Regions from separate parts of the Streptomyces sp. NPDC051987 genome, predicted to be linked through region 1. Evidence: riboswitches for the same ligand, from Rfam matches in the RefSeq annotation. Region 1 holds a riboswitch; each other region holds the start of a gene.
The links. Region 1 has a riboswitch for cyclic di-AMP ahead of AB0M11_RS25945 (NlpC/P60 family protein). Riboswitches for the same ligand answer to the same signal wherever they lie in the genome.

Region 1 (7,705 bases):
CCGGAGCGTGTCCCACAGAGCGGGGGCCGCCCGCGCACGGGGAGTGCGCCCCGCACCCGGGGTGCGCGCGGAGTGCGTCGTACGACGCCGGTTCACCCGTGCCCTCGGTCCGGGCCGCCCCGCACAATGGTCGGCGAACGGGGCCCGCCCGTCCATCCGCTTCGGGGCGGGCCCTGTTCCTCAGCGCCTCACGCGCCGCTCTCGCGCAGCATGTCCTCGCGCTCGACGAGCTTGACGCGCTCGCGGCCCTGCGGCTCGCCCAGGGCCCTCTCGGCGGCGTCCAGCCGGTACCAGCCCTCCCAGGTGGTGAAGCGGACGTTGCGCTCGGCGAGGAAGGCGTCCACGGCCTCCGGCGCGGGCGCCTCGGGCGTGTGCAGCCGGCCGTTCGCGTAGTCGTCCAGCAGGTTGGACACCGTCTCGTTGGCGTCCCCCTTGGTGTGGCCGATCAGCCCGACCGGGCCGCGCCGGATCCAGCCGGTCACGTACGTCGACCGGAGGTGGCTGCCGCTCTCCTCGATGACCCGGCCGCCCGCGTCCGGGACGGTGCCCGACTCGATGTCCCAGGGCAGCTTGGGCAGCCTGTCGGAGAGGTAGCCGACCGCGCGGTAGACCGCGGTGACGTCCCAGTCCTTGAACTCGCCGGTGCCCTTCACGTTGCCGGTGCCGTCCAGCGCGGTGCGCTCGGTGCGCAGGCCGGTGACCTTGCCGTCCTCGCCGAGGATCTCGGCCGGCGACTCGAAGAAGTGCAGGAACAACTTGTGCGGGCGGTCGCCGACATCGCGGATCGCCCAGTTCTCCAGGGTCTTGGCGACCATGTCGGCCTGCTTGTTGCCGCGCCGGGTCTCGATCGAGCCCGCGTCGTAGTCGATGTCCTCGGGGTCGACGATGACCTCGATGGTGGGGGAGTGGTCCAGCTCCCGCAGCTCCATCGGGGAGAACTTCGCCTGCGCGGGGCCGCGGCGGCCGAAGACGTGGACTTCGAGGGCCTTGTTGGCCTTGAGGCCGTCGTAGACGTTCGGCGGGATCTCCGTCGGCAGCAGTTCGTCGGCGGTCTTGGCGAGGATGCGGGCCACGTCCAGGGCCACGTTGCCGACGCCGAGGACCGCGACCTTCTCGGCCTCCAGCGGCCAGGTGCGGGGCACGTCCGGGTGGCCGTCGTACCAGGAGACGAAGTCGGCGGCGCCGTAGGAGCCGTCCAGCTCGATGCCGGGTATCCGCAGCTCCCGGTCGGCGGTGGCGCCGGTCGAGAAGATCACCGCGTCGTAGAAGGAGCGCAGGTCGTCGAGGCTGATGTCGGTCGGGTAGTCCACGTTGCCGAAGAGGCGGATCTGCGGCTTGTCCAGCACCTGGTGCAGGGCCGTGATGATGCCCTTGATCCGCGGGTGGTCGGGGGCGACGCCGTACCGGATCAGGCCGAACGGGGCGGGCATCCGCTCGAAGAGGTCGATGGACACGCCGGGCTCGGCGGCCACCTCGGACTTGAGCAGGGCGTCGGCGGCGTAGATCCCGGCGGGGCCGGCTCCGACGATGGCTACCCGCAGGGGGCGCGGCATGATCAGGTTCCCTTCGAGCGGAGACAGTCGATCGAGTGCGGACAGTCGATCTCGAACGGGAAGCCTAAACTAAGGCAGTCCTAAGTAGGTACGCGGGTCCGCTCTATGACCTCATAAGGCGATCTTATGAGGTGTATCGGGCCCGGCTTATGGCCTCTCACTCATGGCTTCCGGTCCAGGGCTTCCGGCTTCCGGGGCCGCGCAGCGGCCTCCCGGTGCTTGGCGGACGCCCGGCCCATGCATCACCCTGTCCTCCTGCGGCGCACCGAGGCGCGGTGGCCCGAGGGCGAGGGGTGGAAGCGTGGACGCACGCGGGGAGACGACCGTCGCGGTGACCGGCGGCAGCGGATTCGTCGGCAGTCATCTGGTGCGGCGGCTGCTGGAGCGCGGGTACCGGGTCCGGGCGACCGTCCGCCGCGCCGGTGACGCGGCGAAGACGCGGCCGCTGTGGGAGCTCCAGGAGGCCTTCCCCGGTCAACTCGCCCTCTTCGAGGCCGACCTGCTCCGGGACGGCTCCTTCGACGAGGCCTTCCGCGGCTGCGCCACCGTCTTCCACGTCGCCTCGCCGTTCCTGATGCCCGAGCGGATCAAGGACGGCCGACGGGACGTCGTGGACCCGGCGTTGCTCGGCACCCGCAACGTCCTCGGCAGCGTGCAGCGCACCCCCGAGGTGGCGACCCTGGTCCTCACCTCCACCGTGGGCGCGATCTTCGGTGACTACGCCGACGTGCGCGAGATGCCCGGCGAGGTGCTGACCGAGAAGTACTTCAACACCACCAGCACGGTGGAGAACAACCCGTACCACTACGCCAAGACCGTCGCCGAGCGCGCCGCCTGGGACGCCGAGGCCGCCCAGGACCGCTGGCGCATGGTCTCGATCAACCCCGGCCTGATCCTGGGCCCCTCGCTCACCCCCGCCTCCGAGTCCGGCAGCCTCTTCCTCCTGGACGAGCTGTTCAAGGGCTACTTCTGCTACGGCGCCCCGGACTTCAGCTTCACCACGGCGGACGTCCGTGACGTGGCCGACGCGCACATCGCGGCGGCGGAGAACCCGGCGGCCCGGGGCCGTTACATCGTGGCCCACGAGACGATGACGTCCTTCCACGAGATGTCCCGGATCATCCGCACCCGCCACCCCTGGGACCCGCGCCTGCCGCGCACCGCGCTCCCGCACGCGCCGGTACGCGTCCTCGGTCCGCTCTTCGGCCTCACCCAGGACTACATACGCAAGCACCTCGGCATCCGCTTCCGCGTCGACAACAGCCGAAGCGTCGACGAACTGGGGCTCGTCTACCGGCCGGTCGAGGAGACCCTCCTCGACCACCACGAGAGCTGGCGCGCGCGGCGGCGGAGGGTCTGACCCCGGGGCCGCTCGGTCAGGCCGGGCGGATCACCCGGTGGATGGCCGACTCCCCGGCGTTGTAGATCGACTCCTCGCGGATGAGCGCGCCGGGGCTGGGCGCGTGCACCATCGTGCCGCCACCCGCGTAGATCCCGACGTGGCTGTCGTCGTCGAAGAAGAAGATCAGGTCGCCCGGTTCGACGGCGGCCAGCGTGATCGGGGTGCCGGCCAGGGTCTGCTCCGGCGCGCTGCGCGGCAGCGTCACCCCGGCGGCGCGCCAGGCGGCCTGGGTCAGGCTGGAGCAGTCGTACGCTCCCGGCCCGGTCGCCCCCCAGACACACGGTCGGCCGATCTGCTCCCGCGCGAACGCGAGCGCCTTCATGGCCTTGCCCGGCTCGGCGAAGGCGACGGGCGCGGCCATGGGCGCGGGTGCGGTCATGGCCGCGGCCGGAGCCGGGGCGGCGACCTGCGCGGGCGCGGTCGCCAGGGGGGTGGTGGGCAGCGGCGCCGTGACGACCGGGGGGAGGGGCGGCATCGCCATGGGGGGCGCCGGTGCCGGTGCCGATGCGGTCGCCGTCGCCATCGCGGCCGTCATCGCTTCGGGCTGCGCGGTCATGGCCGCCGGCATGGGGGCGGTCATCGGCGTCGGCATCGGCGCGGGCATCGCGGCGGCGGGCGCTGCCGTGGGCATCGCGGCGGTGGCGTAGGCGTAGCCGGTCTCGGCGGGCTGCGGGCCCGCGGTGTAGCCGCCGGTCATGCCGGCGGCGGGTGCCGCGGCGAAGGAGGGGGCCGACGGCATGGGAGCCATGGCAGCCATGGGCGCCGGGGCGGCGGGGGCTGCCGTGGGGTACGTGTACGCGCCGGTGGCGTAGGCGGTGTCGGCGGCGGCCTGGGGCACCTCGGCGTAGGCGGCGGGCGCGTTCGGCGACATGACCCGGAAGCCGCCGAGGTCCATCGGGCCCGGTGCCGGGGCGGGAGCGGCGGGCGTCGCGGTCGGGAAGGCGCCGCTGTCGGTGGTGGCGGCGGTGGGGAAGGCGCCGCTGTTCGTGGGGGCCACGGGCGGGAGGACGCTCGTGCTCACGGCGTCCGGGTTCGGGAAGGCGCCCGCGTCGGCCGGGGTCGGCATCGGGAACGAGCCCGTGGCGCCCGGCGTCATGATCCGGAAGGAGCCGGAGTCCCCCGGGGTCGGGGCCTGGGAGACGCCCGCATCCAGGGAAGACGCGCTCTGGTAGGTCCCGCCGCCCGAGCCGCCCGGGGTCATGACGCGGAACCCGCTGGTGTCCGGACCGGGTTGGTTCGGGGTGGTGTCGATGTTCCCGGGGGTCATGACGCGGAAGCCGCTGAGATCCGGGGTGGGCTGGTTCGGGGTGGCGTCGGCGTTCCCCGGGGTCATGACGCGGAACCCGCTGGTGTCCGGACCGGGTTGGTTCGGGGTGGTGTCGGCGCTTCCGGGGGTCATGACGCGGAACCCGCTGGTGTCCGGACCGGGTTGGTTCGGGGTGGTGTCGGCGCTTCCGGGGGTCATGACGCGGAAGCCGCTGGTGTCCGGGGTGGGCTGGGCCGGGGTGGCGTCGATGTTCCCCGGGGTCATGACGCGGAAGCCGCTGGGATCCGGGGTGGCTCGGCGCGGGGCCCTGTCGGCGCCGCCAGGGGTCATGATGCGGAACGTGCCGGTGTCCGACGGGGACACGATCGGGATGCCGCCCGTCTCGGTCACGGCCGGGAGCGCGCGGGTGGCGGCGAGGGCGTCGGTCCGTGCGGAGTCGCTGCCGGTGCGCTGGCTGGGTATGCCGACGGCGGGAGCCTGCCACTGCGGCGCCGCCGGGGCCTGCCTCTCGGGTGTGGGCCAGGGGCTGGGCGGCTGCGGCACGGGCTGGGCAGCCGGAACCTGGGCAGGTTCGAGCGCGGCGACCGCGCGCGGCCCGGTGCGCTGGGACAGCATCTCGCGCGCCTTGGCCAGCTTGAGCTGGTTCCTGGTCTTGAAGGCACCCGGCGTGGGCCGCTGCGGTGCGGCGGAGGGCAGGGCCCTGGACGCATCCGAAGGGGCCGCGGTCACTGCCCCGGCGGACCCGGCCGTCAACTCCAGCTTCGGCCGGGCCGGCAGCTCGCGGACGACCTCGACCTCGCTCTGCCCGGACCCCGCGGTCAGCTCCAGCCGCGCCGGACCGGAGTCCTCCAGCTGGGCGAGCAGGTCGGCCGCCATGGCGCTGACCGGCCGCCGTGGACCGGGCCGCTCCGGCATCCGGTCGGTGGGCAGCGCGGCCGGGACGCTCGGCCCCAGCTTCGCGCGCGCCCCCTCGAACCACTCCCGCGCGATGTTGTCGAGGCCCGGGTCGTCACGGCGAGGCCGCTTGAACAGCGGGACACCGCGCGAGCGCGAGCCCCCGCCCGCCGCGCGCGTGGCGTTGTAGTTCCCGGTGGCGTTCTCGGCCTGGTCGTAGAGGCTGTCGATCCGCTGTCGAACCTCGTCACGGCTCTCGGGCGCCATTGAGGGGTCGTGCTCCTTCCGTACTCCGCCTACCGGGTTAGCTGTCGGGTTCGGGCGGTCGAATCCGGAAGGCATGCCCTACGGCCCCTGTCCTGACGGACGGTCGGCCGATTCACCCCAGTGGTTCGGTTGGGTCCCCGGCTCCGTGTTCGCCCCTGTGGGGCACCGGACTCGGCGGAGGCCGCGCGGCCCGGCGGGGTTCGCCGGGGGGAGCCGAACGGCTTAAACGTCAACTTAGCCAACTTGTGTCACTCGTGTGAAGGTTGAGGTGCGTAATGTCCGATACGTATTTGTGATGTTCGTCGTAGCGTTCGGAACTCGACCGTACGGGACGGCATTTCGCGCTCATCGATCACTTTCGCAGGGTCACCGGCTCGTCGCCGTCAGTCGCCTTTTCCTTCTTCGCCGCCGGTGCGTGACTCCCGATTTCTGTGAGGTCGCCGTGAATTCGCGATTCTGTTGAACACGGTGGCGTCGAGGGCCGTATGGGGCAGGGGATTTCCATGCCCGGCCGCACTCAGACCCAGGGGACGACCTTGAGACGCAACAGGCGCAGACGTCCGACCGGCGCACGACGCGCGACCTTCGCAGCGGTCGCACTGATGCTCGGCGGCGGCGGACTGGTCGCGGTGAACGTCTACGCCTCGGCCACCGAGAGCGGCGGGGACCAGCAGACCCGGGTCGCCACCGGCCAGGTGCTGTCCGCGCCCACCATCTACTGCCCCGACGTCGGCAGCCGGCTGACGACGGTGCCCGACGGGGCCCGCGCCGACGTCGACGGCGAACTCGCCAAGCTGGACCAGCAGGTCGCGGCCGCCTACCAGCAACTCACCCAGTCCGCCGCGGCGATCGAGCAGAACCCCGGCCTCGCCGACCAGGCGATCATGAACCCGCTGAAGGAACAGCGGTCCGCGTCGATCCAGCGCATCGCCGACGCCATCGCTCGCGAGGCCGACCGCCCGCAGGGCCTGGACGACCTCGCCGCCTGCACCCTGAGCTCCTCGAACCAGGGCACCGGGCAGCCGGCGTCACCCCAGGACGGGGCCGCGCCGAGCCAGAGCGGCCAGGGTCAGGGCAGCGCCGCGCCGAGCCAGGGCGCCGGCGGTCAGGGCGGCAACGGCCCGGTCGCCGCCGACTACGCGGACATCACCTCCGTCCAGCCGAACGTCACCACGCCGGCCGAACAGCCCGGCGGTTCCACCGGCACCTTCTCCTCCAGCTGCGGTGTCAACGCGAACGGCCTGTTCAACTCGGACAACGTGATCGTCGCGCCGGGTGTCTCGAACGGCGCCCACCACTTCCACGACTACATCGGCAACCAGTCCAACAACGCCTTCGCCAGCGACCAGGACCTCGCGAACGCCGACACCAGCTGTGCCGACAAGGGCGACAGGTCCACGTACTACTGGCCCGTGCTGCGGCTGCAGAACGGCAAGCAGGAGCGGGACGCCGACAAGCCGGGCGGCGGCACCGAGGGCAACGCCGGGCAGATCGTCACGGCCAAGCAGGTCACGCTGACCTTCGAGGGCAACCCGACCTCCAAGGTCACCGAGATGCCGCGGCTGCTGCGCATCATCACCGGCGACGCCAAGGCGTTCGTCAACGGGCCGGCCAACGCCAACGCCTCCTGGAGCTGCACCGGTTACGAGAACCGCCAGCTCAAGGACAAGTACCCGCTGTGCCCCGCGGGCAGCGACGTCGTGCGCACGTTCAGGTTCCAGAGCTGCTGGGACGGCCGGAACATCGACAGCGCCAACCACCGCACCCACGTGGCGTTCGAGGCGCCCGACGGCAGCTGCCCGGATGGTTTCCGGGCCATCCCGCAGCTGGTGCAGCGCATCGTCTACGCCGTGGACGCGCCGAGCCTCGCGGACGGCGGCCGTACCGTCCCGCTGTTCGCCGTGGACTCCTTCCCTGAGCAGCTGCACAAGCCGGTCACCGACCACGGCGACTTCATCAACGTCTTCGACGAGAGCCTGATGCGGACGATGGTCGACTGCATCAACTCCGGCCGGACCTGCGGGGCCGGGGCCGCCGAGCAGCCGCCGTCCCAGGGCGCGGAGCCGACCCCGAGCGAGACCGCGAGCCCGGTCGCCCCGCCGGCCCAGACCCAGAGCGCCGAGCCGTCCGAGCCGGCGACCGAGCAGCCGCCGTCCGGGCAACCGTCGGCCCGGCCGCCGTCGTCCGAGCCGCCGGCCGGCACCCCGGCCACGCAGACCGCCCCCGCCGCCGGGGCCACCGAGCTGCCGAAAGTCGACGCGAGCGTGTCGCCGAGGCATACGACGACCACGAAGTCGTCGGGCGGCGGTGTGATCAGCAAGG
Region 2 (7,705 bases), on a different contig from region 1:
TACAGGTCTCCGGTGCGCAGCGAGGCGCCGTTGACCGTCAGGTGGGCGAGTTGCTGGGCGGCGGTCCAGTACATGGTGGAGAACGGCGGCTCGGACACCGTGTGGCCGTTGATCGCGATCGAGATCCGCAGGTCGTAACCGGCGGGCTCCTCCGCGGTGTCGTCCAGGTAGGGCAGGAGCGGATGGGTGCGCCTCGGCGGGGCGGTCCGTGCCTCCTCCAGCGCGTCCAGCGGCGTGATCCACGCCGCGACCGAGGTGGCGAACGACTTGCCGAGGAACGGGCCCAGCGGGACGTACTCCCAGGCCTGGATGTCCCGCGCCGACCAGTCGTTGAGCAGGCACAGGCCGAACACGTGCTCCCTGAAGTCCCCCAGCGCCACGGGCCTGCCCTGCGCCGACGGCGCCCCGACGACGAAGCCGACCTCGGCCTCGATGTCCAGCCGCGCCGACGGTCCGAACACCGGTGCCGGATCCGAGGGCGCCTTCCGCTGTCCTGACGGTCGTACGACGTCCGTCCCGGACACCACGACCGTGCCCGCCCGCCCGTGGTAGCCGATCGGCAGGTGTTTCCAGTTGGGGGTGAGCGGCTCGGCGGCGTCCGGGCGGAAGATGCGGCCGGCGTTCCGGGCGTGGTTCTCGGAGGCGTAGAAGTCGACGTAGTCCGCGACCTCGAAGGGCAGGTGCAGGGTCACCTCGGACAGCGGGTGGAAGAGGGGGGTGAGCGTCTCGCGGTGCGCGGGCACGGTCACCCAGGCGGTCAGGGCGCGTCGCACGTCGGACCAGGCGGTACGGCCCGCGGCCAGCAGCGCGTTGAGGGTCGGGCGGGCGAGCAGGGAGGCGTACGGGGAGCCGAGCGCGAGGGCCGCGGCCCCGGCGTCGAGGACGTGGTCGCCGAGGCGGACGCCGACCCTCCGTTCCGTGCTCCCGGGGGTCGAGAACACGCCGTACGGAAGGTTGTGCGGGCCGAAGGGGTCACCCTCGGGGACCTCGAAGGGTGGCAAGGGGGGCATGGGGTGACTGCCTCGCTCTCATCCGTGCCGCGCGGAGGCCGGTCATGTGGCGACGTCGCTCTGGCCTCGCGGGGCGTTCCATGTGGTCGCGCCACACGTTACGGGTGAGTTGGTTGTAGGGGCAGTGTCTAAAGAGTTCGCAATGTCCCAATAGCCCTTGTCGGAGGGGGCAATTCCGGCTTAGCGTCCTTTGGGGACACGGACGGGGTGGGTCCGGTCCGAAGGGGGACACGTGGGGGGACCCGTGGCCAGGAACGCCGTCAGCGTGCCGTTCGAGGCGGACCGCGACGTACCGGGCCTGATCGTCAAGTTCGGCGACTATCCGCTGCACCACGGCGGGGTCGGCGCGATTCGCAGTCTGGGCCGCCTGGGCGTTCCCATGTACGCGATAACGGAGGACGCGTACACACCGGCGGCCTCGTCCCGCTATCTCAAGCGGGCGTTCGTGTGGCCGACGACAGGCGCCGAGGAACCGGATCATCTCGTCGAGGGACTGCTGCGCATCGGCCGCCGTATCGGCCGGCCGGCCGTGCTGATCCCCACCGACGAGGAGGCCGCCGTCCTGATCGCCGAGCACCAGGACGCACTCGGTGACCGCTTCCTCTTCCCGCGCGTGGACGCGGAACTGCCGCGCCGCCTGGCGAGCAAGCAGGGCCTGCACGAGCTGTGCGTGGAGCACGGCATCCCGAGCCCGGCGGCCGCCTTCCCGGACTCCTACGACGAGATCGTCGAGTTCGCGGAGAAGGCCCGCTTCCCGATCGTGGCCAAGAACCGCGAGGCGTTCGTCCGGCGAAAGCAGCCCGCCGTCAACGGGACGACGCGGATCGCCACCCGTGAGGGGCTGCTCACCCTGGCCCGTGACTGGGGCACTCATCCGGGTGTCATCCTCCAGGAGTACCTCCCGAGGGAGGAGGCCGAGGACTGGATCGTGCACGGCTACTTCGACGCCGACTCCCATCCGCGCGCCCTGTTCACCGGCGTCAAGGTCCGCTCCTGGCCGCCGCACGCCGGCATGACCGCGAACGCCTGCGTCGTCGACAACCCGGAACTCGCCGACCTCGCCGCGCGTTTCATCAAGCAGATCGGCTTCACCGGCATCATCGACCTCGACCTGCGCTTCGACCGGCGCGACGGGCAGTACAAGCTGCTCGACTTCAACCCGCGCATGGGCGCCCAGTTCCGGCTCTTCGAGAGCGAGTCGGGGGTGGACGTCGTCCGCGCCATGCACCTGGACCTGACCGGCCGCCGGGTTCCGGAGGGGGAACAGCGCGCCGGACACCAGTTCGTCGTGGAGAACATCGACCTGCCCGCCCTCCTCGCCTACCGCCGCAGCGGCTACACGACACCGCACGCACCGAAGCGGCCGAGCGGGACCGAGCTGGCCTGGCTGGCGGGTGACGACCCGATGCCGTTCGCCACGATGCTCGCCCGCTTCGTGCGTCCGGGCGCGAAGCACCTCTATCAGCTGTGGCGCACCAGCCGCCGCGGCTCCGGCACCTCCACGACGTAGCCACCGCGTCACCTGGAAGGGGAACCGTGCGACCACCGCGCCGGCGAGGTGACGCCCGCCACTGACCACGGCCCCATCACCCCGGTGACGGGCGCCAGTTGAGGCCGAAACGCACGGTGAGTCCCAGAGGCGTGCTGTCCGTATTCTCTGATCATGGTCGCACCCTCCCCGTACTCACTGATCGCCACCGACCTGGACGGCACGCTGCTGCGCGGCGACGACACCCTCTCGGAACGGTCTCTCGCCGCACTCGCGCGGGCCGGCCGGGCCGGTGCCCGCCACCTCGTGGTGACCGGCCGCCCCGCGCCGAGAGTGCGTCCGCTCCTCGACGACCTCGGCTGCACGGGACTCGCGGTCTGCGGCCAGGGCGCACAGGTGTACGACGCCGGCGCGGACCGGCTGCTGTGGTCGGTCACCCTGGACCGGGAGCTGGCGGAGACCGCGCTCGGCAAGATCGAGGCCGAGGTCGGTCAGGTGTACGCGGCGGTCGACCAGGACGGCGTCGACGGGCTCACGCTCATCGAGCCGGGCTATCTGATGCCGCACCCCACGCTGCCCGCGCTGCGGGTCTCCCGGCGCGAGGACCTGTGGTGCACGCCCATCAGCAAGGTGCTGCTGCGCCACCACACCCTGTCCGACGACGAACTGGCGGCCACCGCCCGCTCGGTGGTCGGGTCGCTGGCGACGGTCACCATGTCGGGGCCGGGCACCGTCGAACTCCAGCCGTGCGGGGTGACGAAGGCGACCGGGCTCGCGCTGGCCGCGGACCATCTCGGGCTGAGCTCCGGGCACGCCATCGCGTTCGGTGACATGCCCAACGACATTCCGATGTTCGAGTGGGCCGCCCACGGGGTGGCGATGGCCAACGCCCATCCGGAACTGAAAGCGCTGGCCGACGAGATCACCACGTCGAACGAGGACGACGGCATCGCCGTCGTCCTCGAAAGACTCTTCGACTGATCGGTGTGTCGGTCAGTACGCGCCGTGGACGTTGTCGATCGAGCCGTACCGTGCGGCGGCGTAGTTGCAGGCCGCGGTGATGTTCGCGACCGGGTCGTAGATGTCGAACGACGTGCCGGCCACGTGGTAGGTGCTGAACGTCGGGTCGATCACCTGGAGCAGGCCCTTGGAGGGGATGCCGGCGCGGGCGTTGGAGTCCCAGAGGTTGATGGCCCGCGGGTTGCCGGAGGACTCCCGCATCACGTTGCGGTAGATGCCGTTGTAGGTACCCGGGATGTGCTTCTCCGACATGATCGCGAGGGACTCGCGGATCCAGCCGTCGAGGTTGTTCGGGTACCCGGCCAGGGTCTTCGAAGCCGTCGGGGTGGACGAGCCGGCGGCGGCGGAGGCGGCGGTCGCCCCGATGAGGGGGAGGGCGAGGACGGCGGCGCCGGTGCAGGCGACGACGAGCGCGCGGGTGATGCGGTTGCGGCGGGGGCGGTGGTGCTGAACGGCAGCAGGCATGGCGAAGTTCCTCTCCGTCGCCTGCGAGGTGAGCTGTCGGGTTCGGGCCCGGGGAGTGCCCGGCCGCACCGTCCGAAGACGATGCGACTTCACCCCTAGCCGTTCCGGAACGACGTCCGTGATGACGTCGGTCGCCCGGTCCGGCGACTTACCTGGTTCCCCCGCTCCTGCCGTGCGAATGGACTCGTCGATGGGTCACGACGGGCGGCGGCAGGATTCGGCGTCCGCCCGGCGAGCGGGAACGTATGCGAGAGCACATCTCGGGAACAAGTAGTCGATTCGCACAAACACTGATTGACCTCATGATGTGGCGTTTGTGACGCTTGATCCTTTGCGGTCGCCAACCCTCAACTGGCTTACAGGGAAGGGAAGGAAGGGTCGCCTCACCTGCCCTTGGGTGTCCCAGGTCACGTGACCTACTTCACGAAATCGCAATAATCGCAAAACGGACAAGAGGGATTCGTTGAATCCGTCTTTTTCCCGGTTCGATGGGAAAGCTTCCGGCCCGCATTCGCGCGAATCGCCCCTTCTGGGCGACGGGGCGATCGGTCGGGTCCGCCGTGGTCCCCCTCGCTCGATCGGGTGCCTCGGGGAAGGTGATTGACGCGTTCGGGTGTCGGGAGTGATCGTGAACGGCGAGGGGGCGGGTCGCGTCGCCGAGTGCTCGCGTGACGCTCGTCACGTCGAGAGGGGGTGGAGGGGGTGCGACCGGGAAGGTGATGCCGGCCGGGAGAGGGGAGGCCGTTTCCGGGCAGTAGTCAGTCGGGAGGCTCGCCGCCGTACGGGCCGCCCTTGGACGGACCGCCCTCGGGCGGTCTCCGGTCGCGTCCCTCGGTCCGGACCCGGTGTCGGCCGTGCGGGACACGGCCTGCGTCACGGTTCGGGACAACTGCCCGCACTTGCTGTTAAGTCAGTGGATGTCGGGTCGTATCGTCCGATCAAAAACATAACGGTCGTGATCCGATAGCGCCCGGGGTGTAACCGTGGGCGCTATCGGTGATCGAAACCTGACCGGATACGCTGACTTGAGTGATGGCAGCGACCTATCGACAAACCGCGTAATCGCCAGTAGACACCAGCAGACAGGAGACCCCTCGTGACCGTCGTCGGGCCGTTCGGGCTGAGCGTGCGGGACCAGGCTCTGGAAGCCGATGTCCAGGCCGGATTGACGGCTGTCGAGGAAGGCTTGCTAGAAGCCACCAAGAGCGAGGTCCCGTTCATCACGGAGGCCGCACAGCATCTCGTGCGGGCCGGCGGGAAGCGGTTCCGCCCGCTGCTGGTGATGCTCGCCGCGCAGTTCGGCGACCCGTACGCGCCCGGTGTCGTGCCGTCGGCCGTCGTCGTCGAGCTCACCCATCTGGCCACGCTCTACCACGACGACGTCATGGACGAGGCCTCCGTGCGACGCGGCGTCGCCAGCGCCAACACCCGCTGGGGCAATTCGCTCGCCGTGCTCACCGGCGACTTCCTCTTCGCCCGCGCCTCCCAGATCCTCGCCGATCTCGGTCCCGAGGCGGTCCGGGTCCAGGCCCTCGCGTTCGAGCGGCTGGTGACCGGCCAGATCCTGGAGACGGCGGGACCGTCGGACGGCCGTGACCCGGTCGAGCACTACCTGGACGTGCTCGGCGGCAAGACCGGCTCGCTGGTCGCCGTCTCCTGCCGCTTCGGCGCGATGCTGTCCGGCGCCGACGAGACGGTCGTCGACGTCCTCACCCAGTACGGCGAACGGCTCGGTGTCGCCTTCCAGCTCGCCGACGACGTCCTGGACATCGCCTCCGACTCGCAGGAGTCCGGGAAGACCCCCGGGACCGACCTCCGCGAGGGCGTGCCCACGCTTCCGGTGCTGCGGCTGCGGGAACGCGCGGCCCGGTTGGGGCTGCCCGAGGACATCGCCCTGTGCGAACTGCTGGACTCCGACCTCACGGACGACGCACGGCACGCGGAGGCGCTGGCGGCCCTCCGCGCCCATCCCGCGCTGGAGCTGGCCCGCCGCGACGCGGTCCGGTACGCGGAGGAGGCGCGGGCCGCGCTGGCCCCGCTGCCGGAGTGCGACCCGAAGGCCGCGCTGGTGGAGCTGTGCGACGCGGTGGTGCACCGCGCCGGGTAGCTCCGCCGAGCCGGGCGCGGGCCGGTCTGCCACCGCGCGGTGGACCGCACCGACGGCGGTGCCGTCACCGCAGCCGTCCTGACCAGGACGGCCGACGGCACCGGCAACCTCTCCGGGAGGCGCCTTCGTCGCCCGACCCCTACGGGTCGGGGAAGGCGCCTCCACCCTTGTGTCATACCGCAGGTGTACGCGGAGTTGGCTCCATGGTCTGACGCTTACCCGCCCCCGATTTGGTGAGATGGAAACCACGGAAATCACCACCGCTCACCGATTCGGGTGAGAATGGCGGCTCGGGGTGGGACACCTGCGAGGACGGCCGCCGCCGACGACGGAGGTAAGGCACACATGGCACCGTACGAATCCGACGACACCACGGGCGCCGCGCAGGCCGACGACGAGCTGCGCGACGAATTGCGCGCCGAGCGGCGCCGCAAGGCCGCACGGTACGTCGTCCCGGTCGCGGTGGTGGGAGTCGCCGCGGCCACCATCGGCCTGGTTCCGGCGCTCGCCGACTCGGGTGACCCCGACCTGCCGAAGATCACCGCGCAGGAACTCATCGACAAGATCGCCAAGTCGGACGTGCAGCAGCTGTCCGGCACCGTGAAGATCAGCACCGACCTCGGCCTGCCCGACCTCGGCGGGCTGGAGAGCGGCCTGCTCTCGGGGGCGACCCAGGGCAGCGGCAGCGGCGACGGTTCGTCCGCCGACCCGACCGGCAAGCTCACCGAGCTGGCCTCCGGCACGCACACCCTGCGGGTGGCCGCCGACGGTCCCGGGAAGCAGAAGGTCTCGGTGCTGGAGAGCGGCGCCGAGTACAGCCTCATCCACAACGGCACCGACGTGTGGGGCTACGACAGCAAGTCCGACGAGGTCTACCACTCCACCGCCCCCGACTCCGGCAAGGCCGGGCAGCACGAAGCTCCGGCCACCCCCAAGGACTTCGCCGACCAGTTCCTCAAGTCGGTGGACGACACCACCTCGGTGACGGTCGACGGCACCGCCCAGGTCGCCGGCCGCGACGCCTACCGGCTCGTCATCAAGCCCAGGCAGTCCGGCACGACGGTCGGCGCGATCAGCATCGCGGTGGACGCCAAGACCGGCACCCCGCTGAAGTTCACGCTCACCCCGTCGAGCGGCGGCGCGGCCGTGGTCGACGCCGGCTACACCCAGGTCAGCTTCGCCAAGCCGGCCGCGTCCACCTTCGACTTCACCCCGCCCAAGGGGGCCAAGGTCACCGAGGGCGACAAGGCAGGCAGGACCGAGAAGGGCAGCGGGACGCAGCACCGCGGCAAGGGCCCCGCGGCTCCCGGTCACGGCTCCGCCAAGGACCTCGGCAAGTCCGGCTTCGACGTCCTCGGCAAGGGCTGGAACTCCATAGCCGTCCTCGACACCGGCAGCAAGGGCGGTCTGCCCACCGACTCCGCCTCCGGTGGCGGCGACCTGAGCGGCTTCCTCGGCTCGCTCGGCGACCCCGTCTCCGGCACGTTCGGCAAGGGCACCGTCTTCTCCACCCGGCTGATCAACGCCCTGATCACGGACGACGGCAAGGTGTACGTCGGCGCCGTGGACAAGGCGGCGCTGGTGAAGGCGGCGAACGCGGGGTAGTCCGGGCGC
Region 3 (7,705 bases), on a different contig from region 1:
TTTGTCTCTGAGGCAAGAAAATTGCCGCAGAGACAAAACTGCGGCTCAATGGAGGCATGAGCTCCTCCGCCGACGAGCACCCGGGCGGGCCGGTCGAGGACCTGCCCGCCGTCGCCCCGCAGCTGCGCTCCCTGCGCCGCCGGGCCGGCCTCACCCTGGAGGCCGCGGCCCGGGACGCCGGGCTCTCGCCCGCCCATCTGTCCCGGCTGGAGACCGGGCAGCGGCAGCCCTCGCTGCCGATGCTGCTCGCGCTCGCGCGTGTCTACGGTACGACGGTCTCCGACCTGCTCGGCGAGAGTGTCGCCGACCGGGACGCGATCGTACGTGCCGCCGACATGGATCCGACCCGGGCGGGCGGCTGGACCTACTGGCAGGCCGGTGCCCCGGGCCGGGGCATGCAGGCGCTGCGCGTCCACGTGCCCCACGGCTCCCAGGGCGACATCGTGCGGGTGCATCCCGGCGAGGAGTGGCTGTACGTGCTGCGCGGACGGCTCCGGCTGCGCCTCGGCGACGCCGTCCACGTGCTCGCGCCCGGCGACAGCGCGCACTTCGACTCGCTGACCCCGCACCGGCTCGCCGCCGAGGACCACGACGGGATCGAGCTCCTGTTCGTCCACACCCTGCTGCAGAGTCCCACGACCGCCCTGTGCCTGGGACCGATCACTGGAGAGCTGCCATGAGCAACATAGAGGAGAAGTTCCCGCGGGCCCTGTGGGTCCGGCTGATCATCTACATCGCCGCCGGGCACGTCCTGGCCGCGTTCCTCTTCCTGCTGTTCTCCCTCGGCGCGAAGAGCTGACCTCGCTCGGGAAGAGCCGACCTCAGTCGAGCAGGCGCTCGCGCAGCCGCTCCCGGGTCCGCGGCGCCAGCTTCAGGCCCTGCCCCAGGTACGTGTCGACGTCGCCCCAGGTCTCCTCGATGCTCTCGAAGGCGGCCGTCAGGTACTCCGCGCGGGCGTCGAACAGCGGGCTGAGCAGGTCCATCACCTCGGGGCTGTACGCGCTGTCCCCGCCACCGCTGCGCCGCACCCGGTAGCGGCGGTGCTTGGCGTTGGACTCCAGATAGTCGGCGAGGATCGCGTCCCGCTGAACGCCCACCGCGAGGAGTGTCACGGCTATGGAGACGCCCGCCCGGTCCTTGCCGGCCGCGCAGTGCATCAGCGCCGGGACGCTGTCCTCGGCGATCGCGTGCAGCACGTGCGAGTGTTCGTCGGTGCGGTCCTTGACGATCGTGCGGTACGAGCTCACCATCCGGGCCGCGGCTTTGCCCTCGCCCAGGAGCCCGCGCAGCTGCTCGATGTCACCCTCGCGGACCATCTTCCAGAAGTCGGCCCCGTGCGCGGGGTCGGTCAGCGGCAGGTTGACGTTCCGCACGCCGGGCAGCTCGACGTCCGGGCCCTCCAACTTCTGGTCGGCCGCGTTACGGAAGTCGAAGACGGTGTGCAGGCCGAGCGAGGCGAGGAACTCGGCGTCCTGCTCGGTCGCGTGCGCCAGATGGCCGCTGCGGAACAGCACACCCGACCGCACCCGCCGCCCGTCCACGGTCGGCAGGCCGCCCACGTCACGGAAGTTGCGCACCCCGGCCAGCTCCGGCTCGGTCGACGGGACCTGCTGCGTCACGGGGGCTCCTCCCGGTGGGCCCCGTCGGCGCGGCTCGTCGACGGGCACTGGCTCGACCATACGACATCGGTCTGCGCGGGCCAGGAGTTGTCCACAGGGCACCGCCGCCCGCTCCGACACCCCTCGCTTCCAGCACCCGGCAGCTCTTGCCTCCGGAGCCCGCGGCCCATGATGATGTTGGGGCTTGAGCGGATCTGTTGGCACCTGTGTGAGGTTCTCGATGCTGGACATCGCCGAAAACGGTCGTACCTGGCTCCTGTCCGGCCCCGGCAGCAGCTACGCGCTGCATCTGACGGAGGCCGACGAGCTGCTCCACCTGCACTGGGGCGCCAGAATCGAGCTCGCCGACGCCGAGGAGCTCAGCACCCGGGCACTGCCCGGCTACTGGCCCTTCGAGACCCCGCTGGACGGCCGGGAGGAGTATCCCGTCGAGGGCGGTCCCCGCTTCGTCCGCCCGGCGCTGTCCGTGCGCACGGAGGAGCGCCGCGGCACCGAGTGGACCTTCGCGTCGTACGAGGCCGACGCCGACGAACTCCGGTTGCGCTTCACGGACGACGGCATCGTCATCACCCTGCACTACCGGATGCGCGGCGACGTCGTCGAGCGCTGGGTCACCGTCGGCAACGAGGGGCACGCGCCCGTGGAACTGCTGCGCGCCGACCCCGCCACCTGGACCCTGCCCGACCGCGAGGGCTGGCGGCTCTCCCAGCTGCACGGCCGCTGGGCCGCGGAGTCCCGGCTGACCCGCGGCCCGCTCAGCTACGGGGAGAAGGTCATCGGCAGCCGCCGCGGCCACACCGGCCACCAGCACCTGCCCTGGGTCGCCCTGGACACCGATGCCACCGAGGAGCGCGGTGAGGTCTGGGGCTGCGCCCTCGGCTGGTCCGGCTCCTGGCGCATCGCCGTCGCCCAGCTCCCCGACGCGCGCGTGCAGATCACCGGCGGCGCCGGCTACGACGACTCGGGCCTGCTGATGCTGGCCGAGGGGGAGTCGTACACCAGCCCGGTCTTCGCGGGCCTGTGGACCGACGCGGGCTTCGGCGGGGCGAGCCGTGCCTGGCACGCCTACCAGCGGGCGTACATCATCCCGAACGCCGACCAGGACCGGCCGGTGCTGTTCAACTCCTGGGAGGCCACCAACTTCGACATCTCGGAGGACCAGCAGGCCACCCTCGCCCGCCGGGCCGCCGCGATCGGTGTCGAGCTGTTCGTGGTGGACGACGGCTGGTTCGGCGCCCGCACCAGCGACCGCGCCGGCCTCGGCGACTGGACGCCCAACCCCGACCGCTTTCCCAAGGGCCTGGGGCCCCTCGCCGACTACGTGCACGCCCTCGGCATGCAGTTCGGCATCTGGGTCGAGCCCGAAATGGTGAACCCGGACAGCGACCTGTACCGCGCCCATCCCGACTGGGTGCAGTACCAGCAGGGCCGGAAGCGCACCGAGCTCCGCAACCAGCTGGTTCTCAACCTCGCCCGCGAGGACGTCCAGGAGTACCTCTGGGAGCAGCTCGACGCGCTGTTGTCCAGCGCCCCGATCGACTACGTCAAGTGGGACTTCAACCGCTGCTTCACGGACGCGGGCTGGCCCGGCGAGCCCTACCCGCAGCGCCTGTGGGTCGACCACGTGCGCGGGCTGTACGCGCTGCTCGACCGGATCCGCGCGGCTCACCCGAACGTGGCCATCGAGTCCTGCTCGGGCGGCGGCGGGCGGATCGACCTCGGCATCATGAGCCGTACCGACGAGGTGTGGACCTCCGACAACACCGACCCGCTGGACCGGCTCGCCATCCAGCACGGCTTCAGCCAGATTCACCCCGCCCGGGTGATGTCCGCCTGGGTCACCGACAGCCCGAACCACCAGCTCAACGGCCGGGTCAGCAGTCTGCGTTTCCGTTTCGTCAGCTCCATGGCCGGGGCGCTCGGCGTCGGCGGCGACCTGTCGAAGTGGACCGAGGAGGAACTCGCCGAGGCCGGCCACTGGGTGGAGCTCTACAAGGAGATCCGGCCGCTGGTGCAGCGCGGCGACCAGTTCCGGCTGCGGCCGCCGGCCGGCGGGCTCAGCGCCGTGCAGTACACGCTCGGGGACGAGGCCGTCGTCCTCGCCTGGCTCCAGGCCCAGAGCTACGGCGAGCCGGCGCCGGCGCTCCGGTTGCAGAGCCTGGACCCGACGGCGTCCTACGAAAACCGTGACACGGGCGAAGTGCACCGGGGCGCCGTCCTGCTGCACCACGGGCTGCACACCGGGCTCAAGGGCGACCTGGACGCGACGGTCATCCGACTCCGCCGGGTCTGATCTGTCTGCCCGAATTGGAGCATTGGTTGTGACTCGTCATCTAATGAGGAGGGGTGGCATGACGTGCGTGAGGAGCGTCATATTCGTGACTGTCCGTCGCGCGTCATGTGCACGTAATTCCCGTTGTTCTTCGCGGAGATTGGAAAAGCGAAATAGGTCGAATTCACGGAGGGTGACCGGGAATTCCGGCAACGGATCATATGGGGCACGGACCGGCGGAACCGGTTGCTTGTCCGCGTCCGTCCTATTCCCTTACGTTCGCCACACATCCGGGCGGAACGCCGAATCCTGCCGCCGCCCGGAGCCCCACACACTCACCCGTACCCGGCAGGAGCGGGGGACCCACCAGGTACGACGGCCTGTTCCGGTTCCCGGGACGGCCAGGGGTGCAGCCGCGTGGCGACGCGTGGCCGGGCAGCTCCAGCCCGAACCCGACAGCTCACCTCGCAGGCGCCGGAGAGGAACGCGCCATGCCCGCGAAGGGTAAGCACCGACGCCCCACGTCCCCGCGTCTCACCCGCTCGATGGCCGTCGCCGGAACCGGTGGCGCCGCACTGGCGCTGCCGCTCATGGGAGCCACCGGCGCCCACGGGGCCCCCGAACAGGCCGTCTCCGCACAGGCTGTCTCCGCACAGGCCGCACCGTCGCGTCCCGCGATCGAACAGGCCGCGGCGCGAGCGACGGCCGCGAAGGACTCCGCGCACCGCGTCTACACGGTGGTGCCCGGTGACTACCTCTCGAAGATCGCCGAGGAGCAGCATCTCCGCGGCGGCTGGCACCGGCTCTACGCCGACAACCGGCAGGCCGTCGGCGACGACCCCTCGCTGATCCACCCCGGCCTCAGGCTCACGCTCGGCGGCCGGCACGTCGCGGCGCCGGACACCGCGGACTCCGGCTCCCGTGCCGAGCCGCGGCCGGACGAGCGGTCGTCGGCGCGGCCGGACGCGCAGTCGTCCCCCTCACTGTCGTCCACCTCCTCGCCCTCCTTCTCCTCCACGTCCCCGTCCGCGTCCTCGTCCGCGTCTTCGGCCTCGGCATCCGGCGGGTCGGTGACGGCCGTCTCCGGCTTCACCCTCCCGGTGACCGGTGCCTCCGTCGGCACCGGCTACCACGTCGCGGGCGGCATGTGGTCCAGCGGCCACCACACGGGTGTCGACTTCGTCGTCCCGACGGGTACCCCGGTCAAGGCCGTCGGCGCGGGCACGGTGGTCTCGGCGGGCTGGGGCGGCGCCTACGGCAACCAGGTCGTCATCCGGCTCACCGACGGCTACTACGCGCAGTTCGGCCACCTCTCCGCTCTCTCCGTCTCGGTCGGCCAGACCGTGACCGCCGGCCGGCAGGTCGGCCTCTCCGGGGCGACCGGCAACGTCACCGGACCGCACCTCCACTTCGAGATCCGCACCACCCCGGACTACGGCTCGGACGTGGACCCGGTCGCCTACCTCCGCGCGAAGGGCCTCGCCGTCGGCTGACCGGGTGTCTCCTTCTCGCCACGGACAGGCGATCGACACGTCAACACAGCTGATCAGAGCCTTATTCCAGGCTTGGCACAGTATTGGGAAGTGTCTTATCTCACCGCACGTCAACCCCTTATTACGGTCGCGTAGGTCACAACCGAAGGTGAATCATGGTCCGACGTGGCAGACGATTCGAAGAGTGACAAGGCATCAGTGATCGGGTCGTACGTGGCGGTGGGGGACAGCTTCACCGAGGGCGTGGGCGACCCCGGCCCCGACGGGGCGTTCGTCGGCTGGGCGGACCGGTTCGCGGTACTGCTGTCGGACCGGCGGCCCGAGGGCGACTTCGAGTACACCAACCTCGCCGTACGCGGGAAACTGCTCGACCAGATCGTGGCGGACCAGGTGCCGCAGGCCCTGGCACTCGCCCCGGACCTGGTCTCCTTCTGCGCGGGCGGCAACGACATCATCCGCCCCGGCACCGACCCCGACGAGGTGGCCGAGCGGTTCGAGCGCGCCGTGGCCCAGTTGACCGCGGCCGTCGGCACGGTGCTGGTGACCACCGGGTTCGACACCCGGGGCGTGCCCGTCCTCAAGCATCTGCGCGGCAAGATCGCCACGTACAACGGGCATGTCCGGGCCATCGCCGACCGGTACGGCTGTCCCGTCCTGGACCTGTGGTCCCTGAAGTCCGTGCAGGACCGCCGGGCCTGGGACGGCGACCGCCTGCACCTCTCGCCCGAGGGGCACACGCGCGTGGCGCTGCGCGCCGGCCAGGTGCTCGGCGTCGAGGTGCCCGCCGACCCGGACCAGCCGTGGCCGCCGCTGCCGCCCCGCGGCACCCTGGAGGTCCGCCGCGACGACGTGCACTGGGCGCGGGAGTACCTGGTCCCGTGGATCGGGCGCCGGCTGCGCGGCGAGTCGTCCGGCGACCACGTGACGGCCAAGGGAGCGCTCTCCCCGGACGACATCAAGATGCGGATCGCTTCCGTGGCCTGAGGCGGTACGGGCGGGGGAGTGAGCAAGGGGCGGCCTCCCTGCGGGCCGTCCCTTGCTGCCGGCACTGCCACTGCTGCTACTGCTGCTCGCGCAACCCCAGTTCGCGCTCCAGCGCCTCGTCCACCCACTCCTGCGCCCGGGCGCGGGGCACGGCACCCGGATACGAGGTCAGCTGGACGGCGAGACCGTCGAGCAGCGCCGTCAGCCGCAGCGCCGCCGCGGCGGGATCGGGGCACCGGAACTCACCCGCCGCCACCCCTTCGGCGATGACCTCGGCGATCGCCGCCTTCCACTGCCGGTCCAGGGCCTTGGTGACGTCCCGCAGCGCGGGTTCCCGCAACGCCACCGCCCAGCCCTCGATCCACAGCCGCCAGCCCTTCGCCTGTCCCGTGGGCGCGTACCAGCGCACCGCCGCACGCAACCGGCGCGCCGCCGACGTACGGCGGCCCAGCAGCTTGCGCAGGTGCGCCAGGTCGCCCTCGGCGGCGTAGGTGAAGGCGGCGGCGACCAGCTTCTCCTTCGTCGAGAAGTGGTACAGCACCAGTGCGTTGCTCACCCCGAGGGCCGAGGCCACGTCGGCGATCCGCACCGCCGCCACGCCCCGCGCCTCGATCTGCTCGATGGCGGCCCGCAGCAGCTCCTCCCGCCGCTCGGCCACGCTCAACCGCACTCTCGCCACGCGGTCACCCTAATCGGTCGTCCCACCGCCCGCGGTGCGGTCCGGGGCCGGCGGCAGTCGCGTGAGCGCCGGCCGCGTCGCCGCGTGCCGCCGCCCGCGGACTCCGCCGTGCCTCACCGGTACCAGCCGAACCGCTCCGCGATCACCGGCAGCCGGTCGGACACCAGGGCGTGCGCGGCGGCGCGCGGGGTCGTGCCGTCGCCCTCCGCGCGGTCCAGCATCAGCTCCACCAGGGCCCGCATCGAGCGGCGGGTGTGGGCGAACGCCTCGTCGGCGTCGGGCCCGATGTCTCCGAACAGGGTCCACCACCACCAGGCGTTGGTACCCGAGTTCACCACCACGTCCGGCAGCACGGTCACCCCGCGCGCGGTGAGCCGCTCCTCCGCCTCCGGCAGCACCGGCATGTTGGCCGCCTCCACGATCCAGCGGGCGGTGACCAGGTGCTCGTTGGCCGCGTCGACGACGTACGACACCGCCGCCGGCACCAGCACCTCCACGTCGGCGGACAGCCAGGCGTCACCCGGCAGGTCCGCGTCGCCGGGGCGCAGCACCGCGCGGTCGACGGTGCCGTACGCGTCCCGCGCGCGCAGCAGCGCCTCGACGTCCAGTCCCGCCGGGTTGTGGATCGTGCCCTTGACGTCGGCGACCGCCACGACGG

Region 2: linked by a shared signal. The riboswitch ahead of AB0M11_RS18095 (transglycosylase SLT domain-containing protein) and the one ahead of AB0M11_RS25945 (NlpC/P60 family protein) in region 1 are both predicted to bind cyclic di-AMP.
Region 3: linked by a shared signal. The riboswitch ahead of AB0M11_RS00585 (LysM peptidoglycan-binding domain-containing M23 family metallopeptidase) and the one ahead of AB0M11_RS25945 (NlpC/P60 family protein) in region 1 are both predicted to bind cyclic di-AMP.

The regions. Positions count from the first base shown of each region.
Region 1 covers NZ_JBFAXI010000053.1:26,404-34,108, reverse strand. The annotation lists gene AB0M11_RS25955 (FAD-dependent oxidoreductase) at 189-1,553, opposite strand; gene AB0M11_RS25950 (NAD-dependent epimerase/dehydratase family protein) at 1,855-2,913, shown strand; gene AB0M11_RS25945 (NlpC/P60 family protein) at 2,930-5,383, opposite strand; cyclic di-AMP (ydaO/yuaA leader) riboswitch at 5,394-5,570, opposite strand; gene AB0M11_RS25940 (DUF1996 domain-containing protein) at 5,986-7,705, shown strand, end outside.
Region 2 covers NZ_JBFAXI010000029.1:66,353-74,057, forward strand. The annotation lists gene fahA (fumarylacetoacetase) at 1-1,001, opposite strand, end outside; gene AB0M11_RS18085 (ATP-grasp domain-containing protein) at 1,276-2,520, shown strand; gene AB0M11_RS18090 (HAD family hydrolase) at 2,674-3,480, shown strand; gene AB0M11_RS18095 (transglycosylase SLT domain-containing protein) at 3,493-3,984, opposite strand; cyclic di-AMP (ydaO/yuaA leader) riboswitch at 3,990-4,184, opposite strand; gene AB0M11_RS18100 (polyprenyl synthetase family protein) at 5,081-6,091, shown strand; gene AB0M11_RS18105 (DUF2092 domain-containing protein) at 6,437-7,696, shown strand.
Region 3 covers NZ_JBFAXI010000001.1:131,584-139,288, reverse strand. The annotation lists gene AB0M11_RS00605 (XRE family transcriptional regulator) at 57-680, shown strand; gene AB0M11_RS00600 (DUF6126 family protein) at 677-799, shown strand; gene AB0M11_RS00595 (tyrosine-protein phosphatase) at 822-1,619, opposite strand; gene AB0M11_RS00590 (alpha-galactosidase) at 1,840-3,912, shown strand; cyclic di-AMP (ydaO/yuaA leader) riboswitch at 4,218-4,378, shown strand; gene AB0M11_RS00585 (LysM peptidoglycan-binding domain-containing M23 family metallopeptidase) at 4,383-5,384, shown strand; gene AB0M11_RS00580 (SGNH/GDSL hydrolase family protein) at 5,583-6,368, shown strand; gene AB0M11_RS00575 (TetR family transcriptional regulator C-terminal domain-containing protein) at 6,445-7,047, opposite strand; gene AB0M11_RS00570 (Glu/Leu/Phe/Val dehydrogenase dimerization domain-containing protein) at 7,161-7,705, opposite strand, start outside.